Anaerobacillus alkaliphilus: one gene and its partner. The protein of the gene in region 1 interacts with the protein of each later gene in a pairwise test. Links are inferred from orthologs where the notes say so. Each region holds a gene or a part of one and is shown on either strand. Other genes may lie near its edges.

What was found.
Region 2: the proteins of DS745_RS12280 (region 1) and DS745_RS10280 interact in binary tests that used the Escherichia coli proteins (3 or more experiments, as listed by UniProt). The link is inferred for Anaerobacillus alkaliphilus from one-to-one orthologs.

What each region holds. Positions count from the first base shown.
Region 1 is NZ_QOUX01000039.1:106,827-124,748, forward strand. The notes cover bases 7,353-10,719. They hold DS745_RS12280 (2-oxoglutarate dehydrogenase E1 component), read left to right. Parts: upstream 7,353-7,705; coding sequence 7,706-10,519; downstream 10,520-10,719. Other genes in these bases: adhE (bifunctional acetaldehyde-CoA/alcohol dehydrogenase), read left to right, coding at 7,353-7,510; odhB (2-oxoglutarate dehydrogenase complex dihydrolipoyllysine-residue succinyltransferase), read left to right, coding at 10,516-10,719. In the rest of the region: DS745_RS12250 (SEC-C domain-containing protein), read left to right, coding at 1-597; DS745_RS12255 (GTP-binding protein), read right to left, coding at 643-1,833; DS745_RS12260 (FAD-dependent oxidoreductase), read left to right, coding at 1,947-3,098; DS745_RS12265 (GNAT family N-acetyltransferase), read right to left, coding at 3,277-4,455; DS745_RS12270 (hypothetical protein), read left to right, coding at 4,622-4,849; more of adhE, read left to right, coding at 4,907-7,352; more of odhB, read left to right, coding at 10,720-11,751; DS745_RS12290 (small, acid-soluble spore protein L), read left to right, coding at 11,972-12,130; DS745_RS12295 (lysophospholipid acyltransferase family protein), read left to right, coding at 12,236-12,955; DS745_RS12300 (SCP2 sterol-binding domain-containing protein), read left to right, coding at 13,099-13,428; DS745_RS12305 (FbpB family small basic protein), read right to left, coding at 13,487-13,627; DS745_RS12310 (ferritin-like domain-containing protein), read left to right, coding at 13,809-14,309; DS745_RS24915 (hypothetical protein), read left to right, coding at 14,656-14,805; DS745_RS12315 (MBL fold metallo-hydrolase), read left to right, coding at 14,922-15,887; DS745_RS12320 (hypothetical protein), read left to right, coding at 15,995-16,390; DS745_RS12325 (Cj0069 family protein), read left to right, coding at 16,770-17,819. UniProt on the Escherichia coli protein: E1 component of the 2-oxoglutarate dehydrogenase (OGDH) complex which catalyzes the decarboxylation of 2-oxoglutarate, the first step in the conversion of 2-oxoglutarate to succinyl-CoA and CO(2).
Region 2 is NZ_QOUX01000033.1:9,872-19,836, reverse strand. The notes cover bases 3,960-6,897. They hold DS745_RS10280 (ABC-F family ATP-binding cassette domain-containing protein), read left to right. Parts: upstream 3,960-4,433; coding sequence 4,434-6,362; downstream 6,363-6,897. Other genes in these bases: DS745_RS10275 (hypothetical protein), read right to left, coding at 6,415-6,897; moaC (cyclic pyranopterin monophosphate synthase MoaC), read right to left, coding at 3,960-4,213. Also shown: DS745_RS10295 (MDR family MFS transporter), read right to left, coding at 30-1,451; DS745_RS10290 (redox-sensing transcriptional repressor Rex), read right to left, coding at 2,911-3,546; more of moaC, read right to left, coding at 3,719-3,959; more of DS745_RS10275, read right to left, coding at 6,898-8,532; tRNA (adenosine(37)-N6)-threonylcarbamoyltransferase complex transferase subunit TsaD, read right to left, coding at 8,900-9,913; rimI (ribosomal protein S18-alanine N-acetyltransferase), read right to left, coding at 9,913-9,965. UniProt on the Escherichia coli protein: Genetic data indicate it may be involved in ribosome assembly or function.

The DNA of each region.
Region 1 (17,922 bases):
CTCTATGAGATACACTCTGATGAACTATCACCTCAACAATTTACAGATGAATTTTTTCCTGAGATCATTGAAGTTGCTTTTAATGGGCTACCTGATTTTAATGATATGCCCTGGGACAATCCTAATCAAAAACAAGTAAGTGAGCTTGTAAGAGCGAATTTAAAGGTAGCAAAAGAAATCAAGCCCACTCTTGAAGGGCTAACAATAACTCTCTGGAAAGTTTATTGCTCGAAAACAGGCGGGAATATTAGAAATATCCCTAAATACGCAGCTGCGCTTCATTTTATTATCGGTCATTTTATGGTTGCTTTCGGAGAAGATGAGCTGTCAAAACAGCAATTAGCTAAAATGTATGATGTGAAAATTCGAGGGTTATCGGACACAATAAATAAATTAGAAGATGTCCTTGAAGATGATCTTAATAAAATCGCTGATGATCTAATCTTTGGACTTGTAGAAGATGAAGACTATGATCCTTTTGACTTTGAAGATGAAGATGACGATGACATCGACCTTGACGATTTTTTCCTAGAAGAAGAATTTATTATAGATGAACTGGCAAAAAAACGTAATGAAAAACAGAAAGTTAGAAAATAGAAAGAAGGCTGTCTCTTTATCGTAGGGACAGCCTTTCTCATCTATCTACAACTCTAGAAATTCAGGTAGTGGATCAACAATTGTTGACCAGTCTGATTGCATTTCATCCTCAGTTAGTAGACACTCATTTAAACCTGCAATAATTTCTTCTTTATTAAAACGAATTCCAATCAAGACTAACTCAGTAATACGATCACCGTACTCTGGATCCCATAGTTTCTTCAACTCTGGCTCTTCTTCTAGTGTAGCATCTTGTTCTGCTTGTGGTAGGGATGCTATCCAATATCCTGCTGGCTCAAAAGACACTGAAGGCCCAGCTTGACTCATTAAAGCAATTATGTTGTTTCTAGTGGCAATCCAAAGTAGCCCTTTAGCTCGAACTATCTCTTTTGGCCACGCCTCGATCCAGGCGAGAAGACGTTCTGGATGAAAAGGTCGTTTTGCTCTATATACAAACGAGGAAATGCCGTATTCTTCAGTTTCTGGTACATGTTCATGCTGTAATTCTTGCAGCCAACCAGCTGATTGGCTTGCTTCCTCTAAATTAAACAAGCCAGTGTTTAAAATATCTTTTGTCTGAACATTAGCATGGGCTGAACGAATAAACTTTGCCCTTGGTTGTAATTTCCTTAGAATACCTTCTAGTTCAGCTAAGTTTTCCTCACTAACCAAGTCACATTTATTTAAAATAAGCACATCGCAAAACTCGATTTGATCAATTAATAAATCAACTACTTCCCGGTGGTCTTCCTCGTTTGCCGCTTGTTTGCGATCCATTAATGATTCTCCCGATGAGAAGTCATTCCAGAAACGAAACGCGTCGACAACTGTTACCATAGTATCCAAACGACAGTACTCACTCAGATCAATGCCACTTTCCGCGTCAACATAAGAGAATGTTTGTGCAATCGGTAACGGTTCTCCAATACCAGTAGACTCAATTAAAATATAATCGTATTTTTTTTCATCAGCTAACCTCTTTACTTCGACTAATAAATCTTCACGAAGCGTACAGCAAATACAGCCGTTAGACATTTCAACTAGTTTTTCATCAACTCGAGAAATGGCTGCACCGTCTTTAATAAGAGTAGAGTCTATATTTACTTCGCTTAAGTCATTGACAATTACAGCAACCCTTAATCCTTCACGGTTATGTAGAACATTATTTAAAATTGTAGTTTTACCTGAACCTAAATAGCCACTTAATACGGTAACAGGAATACGATGATCAGTCATTTAGTAACCTCTTTCTAGAAACGTAATAATTTCGTTTTGTGTTTTAGCATATAGATATAGTATCATATATCTTAATAATTAGTAATCATTACGTTTTAAAAAGGAGAATAGACATGAAAAAATGGGTTATCATCGGTGGCGGCATCCAAGGTTGCACAATGGCTAGCTATTTAAGACAAAGTCTACATATAAAAGCCCATGATTTAAACATTATTGATCCAAAAGAAAAGCCATTATCGAACTGGAGAAGTTTCACAAAAACCATAGGGATGTCATATTTACGGTCTCCGTCAATTCATCATATAGATCCAAGTCCATTTGCTCTTGAAAAATATGCAAAGCAACACCGAAACCAAGGTTTTGTTAAATTTTATGCACCTTATGATCGACCAGATTTACATCTTTTTAATCAACATTGTGATGAAGTACTAGAACAAATTAATATAGATAAATGTTGGGTTCAAGGGAGAGTAAAAGCCTTAAAAAAATTTCGCGAAGGTTGGATTGTTACACTTGAAAATAATGTTGAAATAAAAGCTGTAAATGTTGTGATTGCGATTGGCTTAAGTGACCAACTAAGGTGGCCGGAATGGGCGAGAGAAGGGAAAAAAGAGGGAAGTAACATCGTACATGTGTTTGATGATAAAGAAGAGATAGCTGTAAGAAGTTCGATTGTAATTGTTGGAGCAGGAATTAGTGCTGCTCACGCTGCGATCAAGTGGAGTAATCTTCTTCCGGAAAACGTTACAATACTGACAAGGCATCCACTTAAAGTGCACCAATTCGACTCAGATCCGGGATGGTTGGGTCCAAAATACATGAGTAGGTTTCACCAAATTCATTGCTACGAAGAGCGAAGAAAAGTAATAAAAGCTGCACGATTTTCAGGTTCATTACCAGTAGAATTGAAGACCGAAATTGAGCGCCGTAAAAAATCTGGCATTTTAGACGTAAAAATAGATGAAGTAATGGATGTCTCAGACGAGTTACTTACACTGAAGTCAGGTGAGGTACTTTCAGCAGATGCCATTCTTTTAGCCACTGGGTTCGAACAGAAACCGCCCGGAATGGAGTGGTTACAAGAGCTTATTCAAACCTATTGCTTACCTTGCGCTTCATGCGGATACCCAATTCCTAAACAATCGTTAGAATGGGATGAAGGACTTTATTTGTTAGGGGCATTAGCAGAGCTTCAATTGGGGCCAGTGGCTAGAAATATTTCTGGTGCAAGAAGAGGAGCCGAGAGGATAATTTCTTCGTTTTAACAGTTTAAAATAGTGAATGATCGAATAACTCAATGAAATGATCGAATAATGCACCGAAATGATCGAATAACAAAACAACATGATAGAAAGACGTTATGAAATGATCGAATAACATAAAGTGCGCCTTGCAAACTTCGTTTATTACAGCAAAAAAACCGGGCCTCTGCCCGGTTTCCCCTTAAAAGAAATCATAAAATGCTGGTTCTCTAGCTGGAATCACTTTTTCTAGTAATTTGATCTCGTTTTCGCTCCCCGATATCGCATCAAAATATAATAAGGTAGTTGGTTTTTGATAGTTTAACAACATAGCGGTTAGATGCTGAACGGTACAAGTAACCCCACGTTTCGGTGGATGAGTGCATGAAGCACCCTCCTTGGCTTGCTCAAAAAACTTTACCTCACGATTGGTTATAAAATACGTTCCATTATTCCATTCGCAAAACTCATCCTCAACATGGAGAACTACCGTTTCACCTTCCGCCAAATGAAAAGGATATTGTGAAAGGAATGGTTTTACATCAACAATCCTTGCCATGAAGTAGGCTTCAACTTTTTGTTCAACTAACGGGTTACTAATGAAAAATAAGGCAGGGTCATTAGCCGATGTTTTATACTCGACAGTTTCAATCATCGAATCGTGATCGGAAATGAAGTGCCACAAAGATTTCCAAGCATCAGTATTTAAATAAACGAGCTCATGGACTTTCATAACTCGGTGTTTCACATCATACGCGAGATAACCTTGAGCTTCACCTTGTTCATCATAATAGACAGCCATTTGTCCCTTCATATTTGCAAAGAGTCTACCATTCCACCATTTTTTATCCCGGACAAGCATTCCATTAAACCTAGGAGCAAATTTCTCATAAATAGAAGAGAGTAACTCATAATCTTTTGAAACCCTTCGAATCGTGCCAGTCCTTTTAGGAAAGCGAGGAAATTGATCTTTCTTTACAGTAACCAATTTTTTATCGGTGAAAAGCTCCCAGCCATATTTTCGGTAAAATGGAATAGAGAAAGGAAATAGAAACGAAATCGTTTGTTCTTTTTCCTTCATCTCTTCTAAACTCTTCTTTAGTAAAGTTTTCACTAACCCGCCTCTACGATTTTCGGGCCATGTTACAACACCAGAAACTCCGCCCATCAGAAATTCCTTTCCTTGAATGTATGTCTTAAAAGGTAGGGTAGTTACTTTTGATATGATTTCATCATTTTCTACGGCGACCCATGTTTCTTCAGGGTTCATCATGTCTTTTCGTTGTTGGCGTTGCTCATCTGTTAATTCTAATTGAAAAGCAAATTCAGACATTGAAATGCTGTAATCCATCTCATCCTTCGAGAGCTTTCGAATGTTCATTTTGGTCACCTCTATAGAAATTTGTATGTACCATTTCGCTACTATATTAGAGGAATCCTTTAAATATAACTTTGAAAGCGGTTTAAAAACGGACATTATTTCTTCACTGTTTCCAAAAATATAATGTGCTACAATGAAGACAAGAAAAGAAAAGGAGTTGAGCTAAATGATCTTATGCGAATGGAAAGACTTCTCTACAGATACTGAAACATATTCACAACAAATGTTTGAAGAACTTGTTGGAGACGAATTTGATGCGATGATGTTTGAGGACGGGAAAGAAATTCCTTCATATATCTGGACAGTAAATTACGTATGTATCATTAAGGAAAATTCTAAAATGTATAAGGATATCTCAATTACAAAAATACAAAGAAATCCGGTTTGCGAATAAAAAATTTTTAATAGACTATGTTCAACACTTCACAAACTTTGCGGGGAGGCCGTTAAAATGGCAGTAATTGAAAAAGAGATAAAAAAACAAGATGATGTTTCAAAAATGATTAACACGTTAGTTGAAAATGGGAAAAAGGCTTTAGATGCATTCCTACAACTTGATCAAGAAACTATTGATCGAATTGTAAAAGAAATGGCTCTTGCTGGACTAGACCAACACATGCCGTTAGCTAAGCTTGCTGTGGAAGAAACAGGTCGTGGCGTATATGAAGACAAAATCATTAAGAATATGTTTGCTACTGAATATGTGTACCACAATATTAAATACGATAAAACTGTGGGTGTCATTAGTGATAATGAACATAGTGGTGTCATTGAAATTGCAGAGCCTGTAGGGGTAGTAGCAGGGGTAACTCCTGTAACAAATCCTACATCTACAACAATGTTTAAAGCAATAATCGCTGTTAAAACTAGAAATCCAATCATCTTTGCTTTTCATCCATCTGCCCAAAAATGTAGTAGTGAAGCTGCCCGTATTGTTCGTGATGCAGCAATAAAAGCTGGAGCACCAGAGCATTGTGTACAATGGATTGATGCTCCATCCATTGATGCGACACAACAATTAATGAACCATCCAGGAACTGCATTAGTACTTGCAACAGGTGGAGCAGGTATGGTTAAGTCAGCATATAGCACAGGTAAACCTGCGTTAGGTGTAGGCCCAGGTAACGTACCATGCTACATTGAAAAAACAGCGTCTGTGAAACGTTCAGTTAACGACTTAATCTTATCTAAATCGTTCGATAATGGAATGATTTGTGCTTCTGAGCAAGCGGTAATTGTTGATAAAGAGATTTACGAAGAAGTTAAAAATGAAATGATTGCGAACAACTGCTACTTCTTAAACGAAGAAGAGAAGAAAAAAGTAGAAAAGCTAGTAATTAACGAGCAGTCTTGCGCTGTGAATCCAGATATCGTAGGGAAGCCAGCATTTGAAATTGCAAAAAAAGCAGGAGTAAATGTGCCTGAATTTACTAAAATCCTTGTTGCTGAGTTAACTGGAGTAGGACCGGATCACCCGCTTTCTAGAGAAAAATTAAGTCCAGTATTAGCTTGCTACAAAGTAAACAGCACAGAAGAAGGTTTCAAACGTGCTGAAGAAATGTTAGAGTTCGGTGGTTTAGGACACTCTGCAGTTATTCACTCTAACAACGAAGAAGTTCTAACTCAGTATGGTATTCGAATGAGAGCTTGCCGTATTATTGCTAACGCACCGTCTTCTCAAGGGGCTATTGGTGACATCTACAATGCGTTTTTACCGTCATTAACTTTAGGTTGTGGTTCTTATGGTAAAAACTCAGTTTCTCAAAACGTAAGTACTGTTCATTTATTAAATATCAAGCGTCTTGCGAGAAGGAATGTGAATATGCAATGGTTTAAAGTTCCACCAAAGATCTTCTTTGAAAAGCATTCAACTCAATATTTAGCAAAAATGCCAAATATCACAAAAGCTTTAATTGTTACAGACCCATTCATGGTGAAATTAGGTTATGTTGATAAAGTACTATATTACCTAAGACAACGAGCTGACTATGTGCATTGTGAAATCTTCTCAAATGTTGAACCAGATCCATCAATCGAAACAGTTATGGCTGGTGCAGAAATGATGCACAACTTCCAACCAGATTGCATCATCGCTCTTGGTGGTGGTTCAGCAATGGACGCAGCTAAAGGTATGTGGGTATTCTATGAGCACCCAGATGCAGACTTCCATGGCTTAAAGCAAAAGTTCTTAGACATTCGTAAGCGTGTCGTTAAATATCCTAAGTTAGGTCAAAAAGCTCAATTTGTAGCGATCCCAACAACATCAGGCACGGGATCTGAAGTTACTTCTTTCTCAGTTATTACTGACAGAGCAAATAATACAAAGTACCCATTAGCAGATTATGAGTTAACTCCAGACGTAGCAATTATTGATCCGCAATTTGTTATGACTGTACCAAAAGGTGTGACAGCTGATACAGGTATGGACGTATTAACTCATGCGATTGAAGCGTACGTTTCAGTAATGGCTAACGACTATACTGATGGTCTAGCGTTGAAAGCTATACAACTAGTATTCAAACACTTACCAACTGCATACCGTAACGGAAATGATGAAGTAGCCCGTGAAAAAATGCATAACGCGTCAACAATTGCTGGTATGGCATTTGCCAATGCATTCTTAGGTATTAATCATAGCTTAGCACACAAATTAGGAGCGGAATTCCATATCGCTCACGGTCGTGCCAATACGATCTTAATGCCACATGTTATTCGTTACAATGCTACAAAACCTAAGAAATTTACAGCTTTCCCTAAATACGAGCACTACATTGCCGATGAGCGCTATGCAGAGATTGCTAGAATGCTAGGTTTACCAGCAAGTACAACTGAAGAAGGTGTAGAAAGCCTAATTCAAGCCATTATTAAGTTAGCCAAAGAATTGGATATTCCTATGAGCATTGAAGCTTGCGGTGTTAAGAAGAAGGATTTTGATAGTAGAGTAGATCAATTAGCAGATCGTGCATTTGAGGATCAATGTACTACAGCAAATCCTAAACTTCCATTAGTGACAGAGCTTGCTCAAATTTACAGAAATGCATTTAAAGGTGTTTAAATATCAAATAAAAGTCAATCCTTACATAAGTAGGGATTGACTTTTCCTTTTTTGCCAATTTAAGCGTTTTCCTTTTGAAAAATTCTAAACACTATGGTAATGTTGTAAATGTGTTATAAATTATTATAATGTAATGATTTGTTATGAAATGAGCAAGGAATAAGTGTATGTATAATTATTTGGAGGGTTTGTTGGATGGGAAGATTATTTGATAGCAACGAAGATCCTTGGCAAAGCTTTTCTGGTCCTAATTTAGCCTACCTAATGGATGTTTACGATCTATTTAGAGAAGATCCTAACCAGGTAGACGAGGAACTTAGAAACTTATTTGAGAAGTGGGGTCCTCCTATCACTAGGAATGAGGAACAAGCAACACCTACTGGTTCAATGAGTACATCGGATTTAATGAAAGTAGTCTCAGCTACGAAATTAGCGGACCATATCCGTAATTTTGGGCATCTTTATGCTAATTTAAATCCAATTAAGACAGATTCAAAAAGACAGGATTTAAATTTAGCAGATTTTCAGCTAACAAGATCAGATTTAGAAAAGTTACCTGCAAATGTCATTTGTAACGTTGCACCAATTTATTTAGAAAACGCCTATGATGCATATCTTTATTTAAAAGATTGTTATACAAAGACACTAGGTTTTGAGTTAAGCCATGTTCATAAAGATGACCAAAACCAATGGTTAACTGAACAAATTGAAAAGGGAGCAATGTATCATAGCCTACCAGAAGATCGCAAAAAGAACCTTCTAAAAAGCTTGATTGAAGTAGAAGAGTTCGAAAACTTCCTACAACGTACGTTTGTTGGACAAAAACGTTTTTCTGTAGAAGGATTAGACACACTTATCCCAATGTTACAGGAAGTAATTAGACAATCTGTTGAAGACGGTGTAAAAAATGTAATGATTGGTATGGCTCATCGTGGTAGATTGAGTGTTTTAGCTCACGTTTTAAACAAGCCATATGAAAAGATCTTTGCAGAATTCCAACAAGCTCCAAATAAAGAACTTGTTCCTTCAGAAGGATCTACTGGTATCAACTTTGGTTGGACTGGAGATGTAAAATACCATCTGGGTGCAGATTTAGATATTCAGAAAAGAGCCAAGGTGTCATTAGCGAATAATCCTAGTCACCTTGAATTTGTTGCGCCTATCGTTCAAGGATACACTCGAGCTGTTCAAGATAATCGATCAACAAAGGGATATCCTGTTCAGGATACTAATAGTGCGTATTCAATTATCATACACGGTGACGCAGCTTTCCCAGGACAAGGGATTGTAGCCGAAACATTAAATTTAAGCCGCTTAACTGGATACTCAATTGGCGGTAGTATTCATATAATTGCAAATAATAATATCGGTTTCACAACAAATAGCGGTGACTCAAGATCTACGTTATATGCTAGTGATTTAGCAAAAGGATTTGAAGTGCCGATTATCCATGTAAATGCTGATGACCCTGAAGCTTGTCTATCGGCGATTTTGTTTGCGTTTGAGTATCGTAAAAAGTTTAAACAAGACTTTATTATTGATTTAATTGGATATCGCCGTTACGGTCATAACGAAATGGATGAGCCAGCAACTACTCAGCCGCAAATGTACGAATTTATTCGACAACACCCAACGGTAAAAACGCTTTATAAGAATTCATTAATTAAAGACGGAATTATTACAGAAGACTTTAATCAGTATGAGCAAGAAGCAAAGCAAAGGTTACAGCAAAGTTATGAAACTGTTAAAAAGCTGGGCGTTGAAAAGATTGCTTCTAGTGAGCGTTCTGGAAATGTAAAATTCCCGTTTGATCACATTGAAACAAAAGTGTCGAAAGAAATACTTATTGATATAAATGAGGAATTATTAAAATGGCCTGATGAGTTTTATGTTTTCCCAAAACTAGAAAACATCTTAACACGACGTAAAGCGGCTATGGGTGACGAAGGTAAGATTGATTGGGGTCAAGCAGAGACGCTTGCTTTTGCAACAATCTTACATGATGGAACACCGATCAGATTAACAGGGCAAGATTCTGAACGTGGAACGTTTGCTCAAAGACATGTAGTCTTAAATGATTATAAAACTGGTAAGAAGTTCTCACCACTTCATCAGTTAAGTACAAGTAAAGCATCATTTGCTGTTCATAATAGCCCATTATCTGAAATGGCAGTTGTTGGATTTGATTACGGATACAATGTAACAGCTCAAGAGTCACTCGTTTTATGGGAAGCTCAATATGGAGACTTCGCTAACGGTGCCCAAGTTATGTTTGATCAATTTATTGCTGCAGGTAGAGCTAAGTGGTCGCAGAAATCTGGTTTAGTATTATTATTACCACACGGATTTGAAGGTCAAGGACCAGAACACTCAAGTGCTCGTTTAGAACGCTTCTTACAATTAGCTGCAGAAAATAACTGGACGGTTGGTAACTTAACGAGCTCAGCTCAATACTTCCACATGCTCAGAAGACAAGCAGCTACACTTGGAAAAGAATATGTACGTCCGCTTGTATTGATGACACCGAAGAGCTTACTGCGTCATCGACTAACAGCTTCAACTGCTATTGAATTAGCAGAAGGAAAGTTCAACCCAATTGTAGAAGACACGATCTCATCTAAACCGGAAGCGGTAAAACGCCTTGTTTTATGTTCAGGTAAAATTGCTATCGACCTACAAGAGGCAGTGATGGAGCAAACTGAAAATACAGATTGGCTTCATATTGTGAGAGTGGAAGAGTTATATCCATTCCCGAAAGAAAAAGTGAAAGAAGTCATGTTACGTTTCCCAGCGCTTGAAGAAGTAGTTTGGGTACAAGAAGAACCGCAAAATATGGGAGCATGGTCATATATGAATTTAAAAATTCGCTCTGTTGCCCCTGAACATCTAAAAATTAAGTACGTCGGTAGACCTTACCGTTCAAGTCCAGCTGAAGGAGATCCGACAGCTCATAAAGTAGAACAAAAACGAATTATAGCGGAAACGTTAAAGGGAGGGCATCAGGGATGATCGAAATTATCGTTCCCCAACTTGCAGAATCAGTAACAGAAGGAACAATTGCTGCATGGTTAAAACAACCAGGAGACAGAGTTAATGCCGGGGATTACATTGTTGAGTTAGAAACAGATAAGGTAAATGTAGAAATCAATGCTGAAACTTCAGGGATCTTAAAAGAAGTACTAAAACAACCAGGTGATACAGTTGAAGTTGGTGAAGTAATCGCTTATATTGTTGAAGGTGTTGAAGCTGCTGCTACACCTGCACCACAAGCAGAAGCGAAAGTAGAAAAAGTAGTTGAAGCGAAAGAAGAACAACCAGTCGTAGAAGAAGATACGAAAGGTGAAAGAACTTTAGCATTCCCATCTGCTAGAAAGCTTGCTCGTGAAAAAGGTATCAACTTAAACGAAGTGGCTACAAATGACCCGCTTGGTAGAGTTAGAAAGCAAGACGTAGCAGCATATCAGAATGCTCCAGCACCAACGCCTGCACCAGCTGCAAAACCAGCACCTGAGGCTCCTAAGGCGAGCGCTGGTTCATTTGCCAAACCGACAGAAAGAATTAAAATGTCACGTCGTCGTCAAACGATTGCAAAGCGTCTAGTTGAAGCACAACAAACTGCTGCAATGTTAACAACATATAATGAAGTTGATATGTCAGCGTTACTAGATCTACGTAAACGTCGCAAAGATCAATTCTTTGATCAAAATGGTGTAAAGTTAGGCTTTATGTCATTCTTTACAAAAGCGGTAATCATTGCGTTGAAAAAATTCCCATTAGTAAATGCGGAAATTCAAGGCGACGAGATCGTTCTGAAAAAGTTCTATGACATCGGTGTTGCCGTATCAACTGATGAAGGCTTAGTGGTTCCAGTTGTAAGAGATGCTGATCGCTTAGGTTTCGCTGAAATCGAGCGCGAGATCGGTGACCTTGCGAAAAAAGCTAGAGATAACAAACTTAAGCTGGATGATCTTCAAGGTGGTACATTCACGATTACAAACGGGGGTGTGTTTGGATCTTTATGGTCAACACCAATCCTTAATGCTCCTCAAGTAGGTATCTTAGGAATGCATAAAATCCAAATGAGACCAGTTGCAATTGATGATGAGCGCTTTGAAAATCGTCCAATGATGTACTTAGCTCTTTCTTATGACCACCGTATTATCGACGGTAAAGAAGCTGTAGGCTTCCTTGTAAAAGTAAAAGAGTTATTAGAAGATCCAGAATCATTATTCCTTGGATAATAAAAGTAAGGGTCAACCACTGCGGTTGGCCCTTTTTTGCTATTAACTGAACTGGATTATTTGCAAAGTAATATTGATTGGTACACAACCTTCAACAGTTAAATCAGATTGCAATTTAGTTTCAATTTTATAAAACAAAAATAATAATCATCGCTTATAGAGGGAAAGTTATGTATGTCTGGCACAGAAAAGGTGTCCAACCTATAGGAGGTGATCTTTTATGGCAAGAAAGCCAAGGCCTACAAAAGGAAAGCGAGATAACGCGGTTATGGGAGAGCCAAGTGTAAATCCAATGGGAGTGTCTCCTGATCATGAGTTCTCAACGGAACCGTTAAGTAAAGGTGCTCTTCTAGCAAAAAAGAGTAATACAAAGATATAATGGCCTTGGTCGGTATCTTTTCTAAAGATACCGACCATTTTTTTCTTTAAAAAACTCTTCAAACTAGTATAATAGTAGAGTTAATAGATTTTTTGGAGGTTCGGTATGATTAGAACGGTTATTTGGTTTGTTTATTTCTGGTATCATCTTTTTATTACATACCCTTCTTTATTGAAGGTGAAAAAATTGCAAAAAGCTGGTAGAAAAGAAGAGATGGAGCAGTTAGTTTTTAAAACGTCTAGCAACTGGGCGAAACAACTTGTGAAGTTAACTGGCTCAGTAATTGAGATCAAAGGTAAAGAAAATTTGCCTAAGCAAGGTTCATTTGTTATTGTCAGTAACCATCAAGGAAATTTTGATATTCCAATTTTACTTGGTTATTTAGAAAGACCAATTGGCTTTATTTCAAAAATTGAAGTGAAAAAACTACCAATTGTGCGTGATTGGATGGTTTATATGAATTGTGTTTTTCTTGACCGTAAGGATCGCCGCCAAGCAATACATGCAATTAACCAGGGAGCGGAAAACATTAAACAGGGCACTTCAATCGTGATTTTCCCAGAGGGAACGAGAAGTAAAGGGATGAAGATGAACCTCTTTAAAGCAGGTAGTTTTAAATTAGCACAGAAAGCGGAGGTTCCAATTATTCCGATTGCCATTAAGGGATCATTTAAAATTATGGAGCAAAATAAAAACATCATAAAACCTGCGGAAGTTTCAGTGACGATATTACCTGCGCTTCAGCCCACGGACTATTTAGAAAAAGACATCAAGACTCTTGCATCAGAAGTACACGCAATTATTGAAAGTGAACTAAAACAATAAAATTCCTTGCCTTAAGACCGTGTCGGTCTTAAGGTGTTTTATTAAATATTTCATTTTTTAGAAAAATTCAAAAACAAATCTGTAATTTCATGTTATGATGTAATTATATTAATATAAGTTTGTATTTTTAGGAGGGCAATCCCATGACAGTAAAAGAAACGTTACTTCAGCTTGCACAAAAAATGAATGACCATTCAGAAGGGATACAAGGTGTTAATGTAGCCTATCAATTTGATCTAAGTGGTGATGAGGAAGGTACGTACCAAGTAATTATTAGAGATGAGAAAGTACAAGTTTTCAATGAAGTACAAGAAGATCCTAATTGTACATTACAATTATCAGATCAAAATTTATTAAAACTTATCGCTGGTAAGCTTAACCCAACAGTGGCTTATATGAGCGGAAAACTAAAAATAAAAGGTGAGTTAGGTTTAGCTTTAAAGCTACAATCAATTCTAAAGAAGTACGAGTAATACTAAAAGCCCACCATTCAGTGGGCTTTTTTCTTACTTATCAAAATTAAATAAACGTTTAATTAATTTTTTTAGAATAATCGACTTGCTTATTTTCTAGCTTACGCTCAATTTTTCTAAGTGCGTCAGGATCGTTCAAAAGCTGCTTTTTATTTTCCGCTACTAATTCCTCGAATGACTTACTGAATGTCTTTCTCATTTTGCATCGTTCCTTTTAATGTATTTGACACTTTTATTATAAAGGATAAACGCTTACATTTGGAGGTCTATTTGTTACAATAATTCGAATTATCAGTAAATATTTTTATAATCACCTATTATAAAAAGATACATATTGTATAAGAAAAATGTGTAGTAGTCTAAGAGCGGAGTGTGATTATATGTATTTTAATAACTATCGCCAAGATTCTTTTCATGGTAATTCAAAGATACTCAAGTTAATGACCGATGTAGTAAGATTTGAGGCTATAACTGAGCTTACGTTTGATTATTTAACAGTAGTTGCACCCACAAAACGAGCGTCCATGTATCTGCAATCAATGCTTAAGGATGAACGAGATCATATTGAAGAATTTAAAAAGATTTACTTTACGTTAACAGGTCAACAGGCAGGTGGAGATGCACCAACGTTTGAAATTCCTGAATCATATGAAAAAGGGATTCAAGACATTTTTGCACAAAAACTAGATATTATAGCAATTTATAAGAAAATCAGACAATTATCCCCTTACGCTGATCTACGTGAAAAAATGAATGAATTCATTCAAGATGAAATGCGTCATCTCTCAATGATTAACCACCTTTTAATTAGAAATTCTGATGAAAAAAGAGGATACGATTTTCAATTGGTACCTTCTTACTATCCAATAGAATACTCATAAAAAAATCTGCCAGGAGTAAGTGATCTTTTCCTGGCAACATTTGTTTTAGTGGGTGTGGGTAAGTTGTGACATATACACAATTTTATCCACAAAAAATAACTAGGTAGGACAAGCTTCAATAAAAGTTATTAACATTAACTTGTATTTTACATGAAGTTATAAACATATTTATCCACAGTTGTAAATCACCTTGTTATATTTGTTCACAAAAAAGACATAATTGTAATCGTTTACAGCGTTAAATTGTTGTTTACAAATCAGTATTAATTTATTAGAATATTCACATAAGTAAAACAATTTAATGAATTAAAGCCTTCGGGCTAATACTTAATGAGGAGGACTACGTATGACAGTAACTATCGATGTAAAGGTTCTTGAAGAAATGGAAAGAAAGATTGAGCATCTCAGCAAAGAACTAAGGGAACTTAAAAAACCTGTTAGTACCGGGTTTGAAAAACTGGATACAGATGTCTTTCTTACTGAAGCATACAATTAAAACGGCTGGTAAGGGCTTAACAAAGGTTAAGCCTTTTTTATTTTTAGAAAATACTAACAATTTCTACAATGTTATTGTAAAATATAGTTATATGATAAGAGGAGGAGTTTGATAAGATGATCTCGCAAGCCAAAACGATCGAGAAGATTATTTTACCTACGCCATTTTTAGTTGGCCCAGTAAATATCTATATCATAAAAGGCGATCTAGTAACATTAGTCGATACAGGTCCAAACACAGTAGAGGCAAAAGAGGAGTTAGAGCGTTCCCTTAAGAGTCTTGGGTACTTACCTTCAGATGTTGACCAAATTATATTGACACATCATCATCCTGATCATGTTGGGTTAGTCGAGTCACTTTTCCCTCACGCTAAAGTGATCGGTCATGAGAAAAGTGATAAATGGTTGAGAAAAGATCCCGAATTTATCTCATTTATTGAAGGTTATTTTTATAGCTTTTTTAAAGAGCATAGTGTCCCAGTTGAACTGATTGACAAGATGGTAAAAGCAAACCAGTATTTTCTATCATTTACAGGCACTAGAGGCTTAGATGAGTATGTCAAGGAAGGCGACACGATTAATGGGCTTTCAGGATGGAAAGTCATTGAAACCCCAGGTCATGCTCAAAGTCATATCTCTTTATATCATGAGGAAGACCGAATATTAATTGGTGGAGACCATATTATTGCTCATATTTCCTCAAATGCGATATTAGAACCCCCGTATAGTGAGGAAGAGAGTAGACCGCTAACTTTGGTTCAGTATCGTAATGCTTTGCAAAAATGTTTAGATTTACATGTTGATATAGTGTATTCAGGTCATGGAAAGCCGGTAGAAGATTTACAGGGGTTATTGCAAGGGCGTTTCGAAGAGCAAGAGGAAAAAGCTAGACGTTTAAGAAACATGATTCCTGAAGAGGGTATAACAAGCTTTGAGCTGTGCAAACAATATTTCCCTCATGTTTATCAGAAAGAACCGACGTTAACTATGTCAGAGATTATCGGGCACTTAGATTTGTTGCAGTCTAGAGGAGAGCTAGCAACTGTGAAAAAGAATGGTTTTATTTTTTATCACAAGATATGAGTGATCATTCATTCATAATGTTATAAATTCCTTGATTAAAAGGTTGTACTAGTTGTGCTAAATATTGTTAAAATATAAGTACAATCTTAATTAAGGGGATGGGGAGTTTGGAAGAGAGTAGAAAAAAACTTATTATTCGAAGTGCCGTTATTGGTGGGGTAGTTGGATCGATTGTTGTAGCGCTAAGGTCTAAAAAAAATCTTAGTTCCTGTATCAATAGTTGTTATGAAAAGACGACAGATATTTTGAAATTTGTTAATGAAAACCGGAGTGAAATAATTGATCAGTTGAAAACAACTAGCGATAAAGTAACGAGGGCTATTGATGACACGAACAACGATTTAAAAGCTCTTTCCAGTAATATTAAGCACTTGAAAGATAGTTCTGCTCAAATGATCTTAACAGTACAAGACACGAAGGACCACTTGGTTACTATGTATGAGACGTGTAAACAAAAATATGAGACACCACTACCTCAACAAGAAGAAAAAAAGGATGAATAAGCTTTTCCTTTTCTGCACATGATAAGTAGCGAAGAGGGGGTTGCTCCTTTTCGAAAAAACTGTAGTCACTAGCCAATCATTCAAGAAGATGTAAGGAAAGTTAATATGTTTTTAAAAGCGTTCATCTCAATTGAGAGGTGTGGTAGCCTTGAACATGGTAATTCATCATTAGAAGATACCAATGAAAGAGGTGTTTCCAGCAGATAAAAACCGATACGGCCCTAGAACATCCGTTTTGAATAGGCAGTAATGTGAGTATGGTTTTGGAAGGTAATCACAGCCGTGGTTGCCTTCTTTTTTATTAAATCTTTAACAGGCTCACAATATAAAAAAAGATAGGTAAGAGGGGTTTTAACTATCTTGGATCGGTGGTGCTTGAATGAAAAAGCATGTCATTTTCTTAGAAGTAGAGGGCGGCAATGATAAGGGTACTGATGGACTAAGGCCAGATACAATGCCTATCGTTAACTCATTAAAGGCGGTAGGGTGGACAGCAGAGGTCATTTTTTATACAGAAGCTAAGAAAAAGGAGTTAATTGAGCATATCGCAGCTGAAGCAGATGCTTATATTAGCAGAATCAATCCAGGTAATTTAGATGATGAATCGAGCTATTTTGAAATGCTCCGCCAACTGACAAACCGGGGGGTAGTTGGACTAGAACGCCCTGAAGTAATGATGAGTTATGGCGCTAAGGATGTTCTTGTGAAGCTTCGTGACACAAGCTTAGTTCCAACCGATACTTTTGCCTATTACAACATGACTGATTTTATTGAGAACTTTCCCAAACATCTAGCTAAAGGAGAACGTGTATTAAAGCAAAATCGTGGTTCAACGGGTGAGGGAATTTGGCGAGTAGAATTAGTTAATAAAGAAGAAGTTGACATTAATGGTGCTTTGTTTACCGCGCAAGTAAAATGCACAGAAGCAAAGGATAACCAAGTTTATAACTTTCAATTAGGTGAATTTATGAATTTCTGTGAGCAATACATTGAAGGGGAAAATGGAATGCTTGTGGATATGAAGTTTTTACCAAGAATTGTTGAAGGAGAAATTCGAATATTAATGATTAATGATCAACCAGTTAATGTTGTTCATAAAAAGCCAGCAGAAGATGCCGATGCTTTTTCAGCTACATTATTTTCTGGAGCTAAATACCGCTATGATACGCCAGCCGATTGGCCGGTTTTAATAAAACTTTTTAAAGAAAAGTTACCAATGATTATCGGAATTTTAGGTGATTATGATTTGCCATTAATTTGGACGGCAGACTTTATTTTAGATACAGATGAACATGGTAATGACAAATACATCCTTGGAGAAATGAATTGTTCTTGTGTAGGTTTTACATCTCACCTTGAGTTAAGTGATGATGTTGCTCGTGCAATTGTTAAGTTAGTAACGAAAAATAAAAGCAAAGAATTAGCGTAACATCTAATTCCTAATAGGAATTTTGGTTCCTATTGGGATCTTTTTTATAAAGGCTCTTTTCGTAAACATTGTGGCTTTTTATCCTAAAATAATCGGAAAATTA
Region 2 (9,965 bases), on another replicon or contig:
CTTCATTAGTGAAGCTTTTTTTACTCACATTACGCAGTCATTGTTTTTTTACTTTCTTCATTTTTGCTAGCTTTTCCTAACATCCAACCCAAAGGTATGGTCAATAAGGCTATCATGCCTAAAAGAAAAAACCCTTCTCGTATTGCTTGTAAACTAGCTTCCTGCATCGTATCTACAGTAGCAAACACCTGAACTCTACGAACCTCATAATAAATGGAGATAAAGACAATTCCTAAGGCAGAACTCATCTGTCGCAAAACATTGTTCATTGCTGATCCCCGAGAAATAAACCTATCCGGAATGGAATTCATTCCAGCCGTCGTTGCTGGCATCGTTGAGAAACCTTGCCCAATACCTCGTAGCGCCATTAAAACAAAGATCGTTATGAGCGATGTTTCCATGGTCGTAAATCCTAGAGCTAATGTAAAGACTGCCATAATGACAAGACCGCTAGTTACAACGAATAACGGACCATGGCGATCTAGTAACCTTCCACCAATGGTCATAAAAATCCCGGTGAAAAGAGCTGAAGGTAGAAAAACCAGCCCAGTTATCACGGGGCCTAACCCATACACATGCTGGATCAATAATGGAATTAGGAAAATTGCTCCAAATAACCCTAATGAAGTAGAAATGCCTATCCAAACACTATATGTGAATGCCTTATTTTCAAAAATTGATAAATCTAACAAAGGTTGATCATGTCGATTTTCAATTTTCACAAACAGTAGTAAGGAGATCATACCTAGAGTAAATAAAACCAGATTAAGAGGTTGAACTAGATGTTCTAACGCCGATACTCTCCCTAAACCATACAATATCGCTCCCACACCAATTGTGACCGTTAGAAACCCCCACTTATCAAACGAAATTCCACTAACTTTATTTGTGTTCTTAAGATACATGGCACCGATGATAATTCCTAGTATGCCAATTGGTACATTGAATAGGAAGAGCCACTGCCAACTTCCTGCTTCAATAATAAGTCCTCCGACCGTAGGACCAATCGTTGGAGCCATCATTGCAGCAATTCCCCAAATTCCAGTTGCAAGACCTCGCTCATTTCTTGGGAACACTTCGAATATAAGTGCCATTGATAAAGGCATCATAATTCCTCCTGCAATCCCTTGAATACCACGGAAAAAGATAAGCGAGCTTAAATCCCATGAAAAAGATCCTAAAATCGAACCGATCATAAAAATGACTAAGCCAGCAAGATAAAGCTTTTTCTTTCCATATTTATCGCCTAAATAACCAGTTAGCGGCACGGTAATTCCCATCGTTACCATAAAAACAGTAATTACCCAGCCAGTAGAAACAGCATCAGCATCAAAGACATCCATTAAATAGGGAATCGCTGGGTTTAACATACTGTTGTTTAAAATAATAGTAAAAGTCCCTAACAAAACCGCTATGACAACTAGCCACTTTTCAGGGAGTAATTTGCTCATAAAAAATACCTCGTTTCCCGAAATAATTTCTATTACTACTATATCACGTTCAATTAGTGAATAGAATGAAAAACACTTCCAATTTTCTTGCAGATGGTAATTGAAAATGGTGTAGAGACTCCTACTGTAACCTTTTCCTTCACTCTCCGCTCGGTTCGGGCACGTTAGGGCTTCTTGCGTTACCTTTTCTTTCACTCTCTGCTCGGTTTGGGCACGATAGCACTTCTTGCGTTACCTTTTCTTTCACTCTCTGCTCGGTTTGGGCACGATAGCACTTCTTGCGTTTCCTTTTCTTTCACTCCCCACTCCGTTTGGGCACGATAGCACCTCTTGCGTTTCCTTTTCTTTCACTCCCCGCTCGGTTTGGGCACGATAGCGCCTCTTACGTTACCTTTTCTTTCACTCTCCAATCGGTTTGGGCACGTTAGCGCCTCTTACGTTACCTTTTCTTTCACTCTCCACTTCGTTTGGGCACGTTAGCGCCTCTTACGTTACCTTTTCTTTCACTCTCCACTTCGTTTGGGCACGTTAGCGCTTCTTGCGTTTCCTTTTCTTTCACTCTCCACTTCGTTTGGGCACGTTAGCGCTTCTTGCGTTTCCTTTTCTTTCACTCTCCGCTCGGTTTGGGCACGATAGCACCTCTTGCGTTTCCTTTTCCTTCACTCCCCACTCCGTTTGGGCACGTTAGCACCTCTTGCGTTTCCTTTTCTTTCACTCCCCACTCCGTTTGGGCACGTTAGCACCTCTTGCGTTTCCTTTTCTCTCACTCTCCGCTCAGTTCGGGCACGTTAGCACCTCTTGCGTTTCCTTTTCTTTGACTCCCCACTCAGTTTGGGCACGTTAGCACTTCTTACGGTTCCTTTTCTCTCACCCTCCGCTCGGTTTGGGCACGTTAGCGCTTCTTGCATTACCTTTTCTTTCACTCTCCGCTCGGTTCGGGCACGATCGAGCCTCTTGCGTTACCTTTTCTTTGACTCTCCACTTCGTTTGGGCACGATAGTACCTCTTGCGTTACCTTTTCTTTGACTCTCCACTTCGTTTGGGCACGTTAGCGCTTCTTGCGTTACCTTTTCTTTCACTCTCCGCTCGGTTTGGGCACGATAGCACCTCTTGCGTTACCTTTTCCTTCACTCCCCACTCCGTTTGGGCACGTTAGCACCTCTTGCGTTACCTTTTCTTTCACTCCCCACTCCGTTTGGGCACGTTAGCACCTCTTGCGTTACCTTTTCTTTGACTCCCCACTCGGTTCGGGCACGTTAGCACCTCTTGCGTTACCTTTTCTTTCACTCTCCACTCGGTTCGGGCACGATAGAACACCTTGCGTTACCTTTTCTTTCACTCTCCGCTCGGTTTGGGAACGATAGAATACCTTGCGTTACCTTAACATGGTTTCCCACTTAGATTAACAAGACTAACCAGAAACAAAAAAGGCTACCACTTTAGTGATAACCTTTCAACTTTAAATTGGATAATGCTTCAAGAAGTAAATTAACGATTGAAGTTCTACCGATAAATCGATGTGATGAACTCGTACGTTTTTTGGAACCGATAAACGTGCAGGAGTAAAGTTTAAGATACCTTTAATACCGCAAGCTACCAAGCGATCTGCAACTTTTTGTGCTACAGAAGAAGGTACGGTTAGAATTGCAACTGAAACGTTTGGATCCAGGATCTTTTCCAAATCATCTAAATGATATATTGGAACGTTACCAATCTCTGTTCCTACTTTGTTAACATCAACATCAAAGGCCATATCTATTTTTGTACTATTATTTTTTGAAAAGTTATAATGCAAAAATGCTGTCCCTAAATTCCCGACACCTATTAAGGTTACATTTGTAACCTCGTCTTGGTCTAATGTTTTTCTAAAAAAAGTTAGTAGATAATTAACGTTATATCCATAACCTTTCTTACCTAAAGCTCCAAAATAAGAAAAGTCACGTCGAATTGTTGCAGAATCGACTTTTACCGCTTCACTTAATTCCGAAGACGATACTCGTTGTTTCCCAGATGCTTGTAAATTTTCTAAAAATCGATAATACAAAGGTAATCGTTTTGCAGTCGCTTGAGGAATTTTCGTTTGATCGATATTCATTTTCTGCCTCCAACCTGTACCTTTTAACTGGATAAAGGGCAAACAAAATCTAGGGTAGTAATTATACCCCCTGTTTTCTATAGCCACACCTTATTCTTGTTTATCAATTCACATATGCTACCGACAATCCCCTGGTTTCTCCCTTTAGTTGGTACAAATTTTTTTTAGTTTATTATTCTATTTCTGTTTCTCTTTTAAAATCTCCACTTTTTCCGCCTGTTTTTTCCATTAAGTATGTAGGTCCAATAACCATCCCTTTATCTACAGCTTTACACATATCATAAACTGTCAGGGCTACCGCAGAGGCTGCCGTTAGTGCTTCCATCTCTACTCCGGTACTTCCTTTAGTTTTTACTTTTACGTAAATGTTAAGTTTATAGTTATCTTCATTTGTATGCCAATCAAACGTTACATCAACACCTGTTAATGCTAGTGGATGACACATCGGTATCCAATCTGCTGTTTTCTTGGCTGCCATAACGCCTGCCACTTGTGCAACAGCTAGTACATCGCCTTTTCCTATGGAGCCTTGACGAATTTTCTCGTATATTTCTTTCCCTACTTCGACACTAGTCTTAGCTAATGCTGTTCGTATTGTCTCATTTTTTTCTGAGATATCTACCATTTTTGCGCGACCTTGTTCATTAAAATGAGTAAATTCTGACATACTAAATGTCCCCTTTCAAACCGTCACAAGTATATTGTACACCATTTTGTCAAATTTGTAATCGTTTCATTTTTTGTAACACAAATGAAATATCTAATTTTAAATTCAATTGGTATTGCTGAAAGTATTATTTGCTTGTCCATAATTAATTACGGTACACTAACGGTATATTATAATGGAATAAACGTTAGATTGCTACTTATGTTAGGATGATGAATTTATGATACTTTTACAGTGTGTCCAATTAACAAAAACATTTGGTGTGGAACCAATATTATCGAATATAAAATTAGAAGTTCATTCACAAGATCGTGTTGCGATCGTTGGTAGAAACGGTGCTGGTAAATCTACTCTTTTAAAAATTATTGCCGGAAAACTATCTTACAATTCTGGTGACATTATTATTCCTAAAGATGTAACGATAGGCTATTTAGCTCAAGATACTGGTTTAGAATCGAGTCGTTCTATCTGGGACGAGATGTTAACCGTATTTGCTCCTCTCATCCAAATGGAAAAAGAGTTGCGAAACTTGGAAGCCAAAATGTCAGATCCTGAATGTATTAGCGACGAAAAAGTATATGAAAAACTTTTAAAAGATTATGATCTACTTTCTGAGAGCTTTAAAGAAAGAGGCGGTTATAAATATGAAGCTGATATTCGCGGTATACTATCGGGTTTACACTTTTCTGATAAAGACTATAGCACCGAAGTTTCAACATTAAGTGGTGGCCAAAAAACTCGCCTAGCATTAGGTAAACTATTACTAACCCGCCCTGATCTACTTATTTTGGACGAGCCGACAAACCACCTAGACTTAGAAACTCTTGCCTGGTTAGAACAATATCTTCTTCACTATGATGGCGCTATTTTAATTGTTTCCCATGACCGTTACTTCCTTGACAAGGTTGCCAATGTTGTCTATGAAATATCCAGAACAAAAGCAACGAAATTTGTTGGTAACTACAGCCATTACTTGGATGAAAAAGCAAAGCGCTATGAAATTGAAATGAAGCAGTACGAAAAGCAACAAGATGAAATTGATAAGCTGAGAACATTTGTTGAAAAGAATATTGCCCGAGCATCTACCACGAAACGAGCACAAAGTCGTCGGAAACAACTAGAACGAATGGATGTATTAGATCGCCCTCAAGGAGATGAAAAGTCTGCTCGCTTTTCATTTGAGATTAAAAAGCAAACTGGTAATGATGTATTAAGAATTGATCAACTTTCCGGAGGCTACCCAAATAGTAAGCCTTTATTTGAAAAGCTTACCTTGGCAGTCAATCGATCAGAAAGTATTGCATTACTTGGACCAAATGGTATCGGAAAATCTACTCTATTAAAAATCATTACCGAGCAATTAAGTCCTGTAGCAGGAACAATAAAGTACGGTAGTAATGTCACAATTGGTTACTATGACCAGGAACAAGCAAAGCTGAATTCTAATAAACAGGTATTATATGAACTTTGGGATGATTATCCTCTTACACCCGAAAAAGAAATTCGAACGATCTTAGGTAACTTCCTATTTAGTGGTGACGATGTGCTCAAAAGCGTTTCTGATTTAAGTGGCGGAGAAAAAGCTCGCGTGGCACTAGCAAAATTAATGATGCAAAAAGCTAATTTTTTAATTTTGGACGAGCCAACAAACCATCTTGATCTAGACAGCAAAGAAATTCTTGAAAGTGCATTGCTAGATTATCCTGGCACAATCCTGTTTGTATCCCATGACCGTTATTTTGTAAACCGGATGGCGACACGAGTCGTGGAAATGACTTACGAAGGTCTAATCGACTACATTGGAGATTATGATTACTACCTATTGAAGAAACAAGAGAACCTTGAACGCAAGGAATTAAAAGAAAAACAAGAGGTAAAGGTTCAGCATCAAGAAGAACAACCAAATAAACAAACATTCCTTCAAGACAAAGAAGCAAAACGAAAAGAACGTCAACGTCAGAGGCGTCTAGAGGAAATTGAACAGACCATTGAAAAAATTGAACTATCAATTGCTGAAAAGGAAGAAGCTCTTTGTGACCCAGAGGTCTACCAAGATCACAATCAAGTAGCTCAACTTAACAATGAAATTGAACAACAAAAACAAGAACTAGATTCTCTCATGGAAGAGTGGAGTGAACTAGAGGAATAAGTGTGAATTTTGAATTGTGTAAGTAGTGCTTCGATGCACTACTTACACAATTTTATTCATCTAGTGCCCAATAATAGCTCGTACAAACAATGATAAACATCGATGTAGCAGCTGCTACGACACCAGAGTCATTTAGTAATAATAAAGTAACCGAAGCAACAACTCCTGTTTGAATAAGAAGCCTCTTTACCCCACTACTGACAATCCCTTTTTTCCGCCATAAATATAATGCAATCAAAAGATATGTTGTCACAAACAGTTGCGTCCAATTACTGAATCGAAAAATTTTCCAATTCATTTCGAGCTTCCTTTTAATCGTATCAACGATGTATTGAAAGTCACCTTGGAACATTCTTGTAAATGCATAGCCAATATGCGATTCCTTCCCGTTCATTTGCGTAAGTAACAGAAACAAAATAGTCACAGCTAGGAGGCATAAAAAAATCATCATAAGCTTTCGCCAATTCATATTGGGAAAATAGTTGCGATACCCGTAATAACCAAACATAATTCCAGCAGAAATGGTTGCACCTGCGTTAGCTCCTAGATTTGTTGAACTTAATAAAAAGAGTTGGCTTATGCTTAACACGATTACTAATAACCATCTTCTAAAAAGTGGCCTTTCTAATAGAAGAAGTCCTGCAATTAAATAGACACCTGCAAATTCATTACCGATCCCATAATATCTAGCGCCTATGATTGGATCATACCCTAAATAGGATCTTTGCATAAAGAAGTTTCCCATGAGCAAGTCTATTGTTATGGCTGAAAATAGAGCTATGCTCATGAAAAATATAGGTTTAGGAACAAACCTTACAACGAGGAAACCTGTAATATAGCTACAAAAGATTAGCAGTATCAGATAGACGTTTGGTTGAATGTAATACAAACTATATGGGGTGATAAGTAACCATAATGGTGAACTTATCCCGGCGATAAGCAAAATTTTTGCAATCTCTTTCCAAAAAGCAATCTGTATTTTAAACATAATAATAACACTAGTAATAATTAATAAAAGAACAAGTAAGGTAATATAGCTTGATAAGATTACATTTCGAGTTTTAAAAATTGTAAACATTAGATCAATCTTAGTTAAACCTTCTTCTAATGTTGGCCCGATAGTTGCTACTCTTTGAATTGGTTTCCCAAAAAAATTATCTTCAGCCTCTATCTCAAAAAAGTGAAGGATAGTTGGTACCATATCTAAATTGCTGACGACAAACGGTTGTCTTGTTGTAGATGACTGTAAATAAAATGTGGATGAATGACTCCAATAAAATAGTGGAGCTAACCGTTCTTTATTTTGGTAAGCATCACTATTCATCATTGGGGATAACAACATAATATTTTGTGTATAACCATTCTCAACTAGGAGCGTCAGGAATTTCTCTAAGTTTAACAATGCTGTTTCATATTGTTTCTCAAAGTAATCTGCCTCCATATTACTTTTTTGCTTATACAATCGATACAAGTCTCCCCATTCAATGACAGTAAGAGACGGTTCTGCTTTAGGTGTGGATAAAACTGTGAAGATATTATCTACATCCATCACCACTCCACCTGGAGAACCTTTACTCGGTTTCGTTCCTTCCAGTAAATAACCATGAGCAAATCCTTCTCGATCCATTATAAGCGTAGGTCCATATCTTACTTTTTCTTGGCCAATGTCGCTATTACCAATAACATAGCTGTTTACACCATGCTCTTTTAGTGTTTGCCCAAGTATGCCTACTTTTGTGCGATATGTCGTATCTTTATTTTTATCAACAAGTTTGTGAAATAAGGGATGAAATACTTTTCCTTCATCAACAGTTCTACCCGTCCATTGTTGATAAAGTTCTTCAACTAATACTCCACTATCCAATTCACCTTTCACAAACGCATTCCAGCCTTCAACACCTAGCCCTCGAGAGCCTGATGCAATACTAACAATATTATTTAAATAAGAGTATGGACCATCAGGGCGGATATTGACTGCTGACATTCCACCAGTTTTCCACAACTCATCTTCATGCCCATTCTCTATTAACCATGTAACTTCTTGAAAAGAGAAATCTGGTACTAAAATGATTGTAAGGTTTTTCGAGTACTCTTCAGCAAAAACAGGTTTTCCACATAAAATAAACAGGTACATTATAAATAGCAACAGCAAGTTTCTTTTAATGTTCATAAACACCCTCGGAATAGAAATATTCATAAATTTTCTGACATATCCACATTATCAACAACATTACCCACAACTTAAACCTTTATTTTCAAGCTTAATGAAAAGTTATTAACAATATCCACAGTTTTATCCCCAAAGTAATTATTCACACTATATATCCTTATTTCGACACCCTTTGCAGCACTTATCCACATTATCCACAATTGAGTTGTTAATAAGTACCTACGTTCCCCTTTTTCCTTTTTTATAAAACCCTTGGTAACTTTACGTTCTTCACACTTATCCTCATTTTGTTGAAAAACTGTTTATAAAGACAAATTCGACAATAAAAAAGCTGCCCTTAATTTTAAAGAACAGCCTTCGACAACTTTTATTGTTTTTCTAAATCTAACCCTGGATTACCATTTAATCGATAGTCTGAAAAATGCTTCTTTTCTAGCTTTATGAAAGCCGCAGCACCTATCATAGCAGCATTATCTGTGCATAACTTTAGTGGTGGGATAATTATCTCTATCGCCGATTTATCAAATTCAGCTGTTAGCTTTTCTCTTAATCCTTTATTTGCGGCGACTCCACCAGCGACTAGGAACTGTTTCACATTATATTCTTTAGCCGCTCGTTTCGACTTTTCCACAAGGACCTCAATGACGCTTTCCTGGAAGCTTGCAGCTAAATCTTCATTTGAAATTTCAACGCCTTTTTGATTTGCATTATGTAAGGTGTTAATAACTGCTGATTTTAATCCACTGAAAGAAAAATCATATGACTCCGGCTCTAACCAAGCTCTTGGAAGATCAATTGAAGGCGTTCCAATTGCTGCTAGCCGATCAATATGAGGTCCACCTGGATAAGGGAGTTTTAACGTTCTCGCTACTTTATCATAAGCCTCTCCTACCGCATCATCTCTCGTCTCACCGATTACCTCAAAGCTACCATGATCTTTCATATAGACGAGTTCTGTATGCCCCCCTGAAACAACCAAGGTCATTAAAGGAAATTTAAGCTCCGTTATCAACTGGTTGGCATAAATATGTCCAGCTATATGATGAACACCGATTAAAGGTAGGTCATGAGCAAATGCAAGTGCTTTTGCTGCATTTACGCCAATTAATAGAGCTCCTACGAGCCCAGGACCTTCTGTTACCGCTATTGCTGACAGGTCAGGATAATCAATCTCTGCCTCTTTCATTGCTTCCTCAATAATAACCGTGATCTGTTCAACATGATGGCGAGAAGCAATTTCCGGAACGACTCCACCAAATCGTTTATGACTCTCGATTTGGGAGGCAACAACATTTGATAAGATCTCATTTCCATTTTTAATAACAGCTGCTGCAGTTTCATCACAGCTTGTTTCTATTGCTAAAATATATTTATTTTCCATTATAAGACCACCCACATGACAAGAGCATCCTCTTGATTATCTGTATAATATT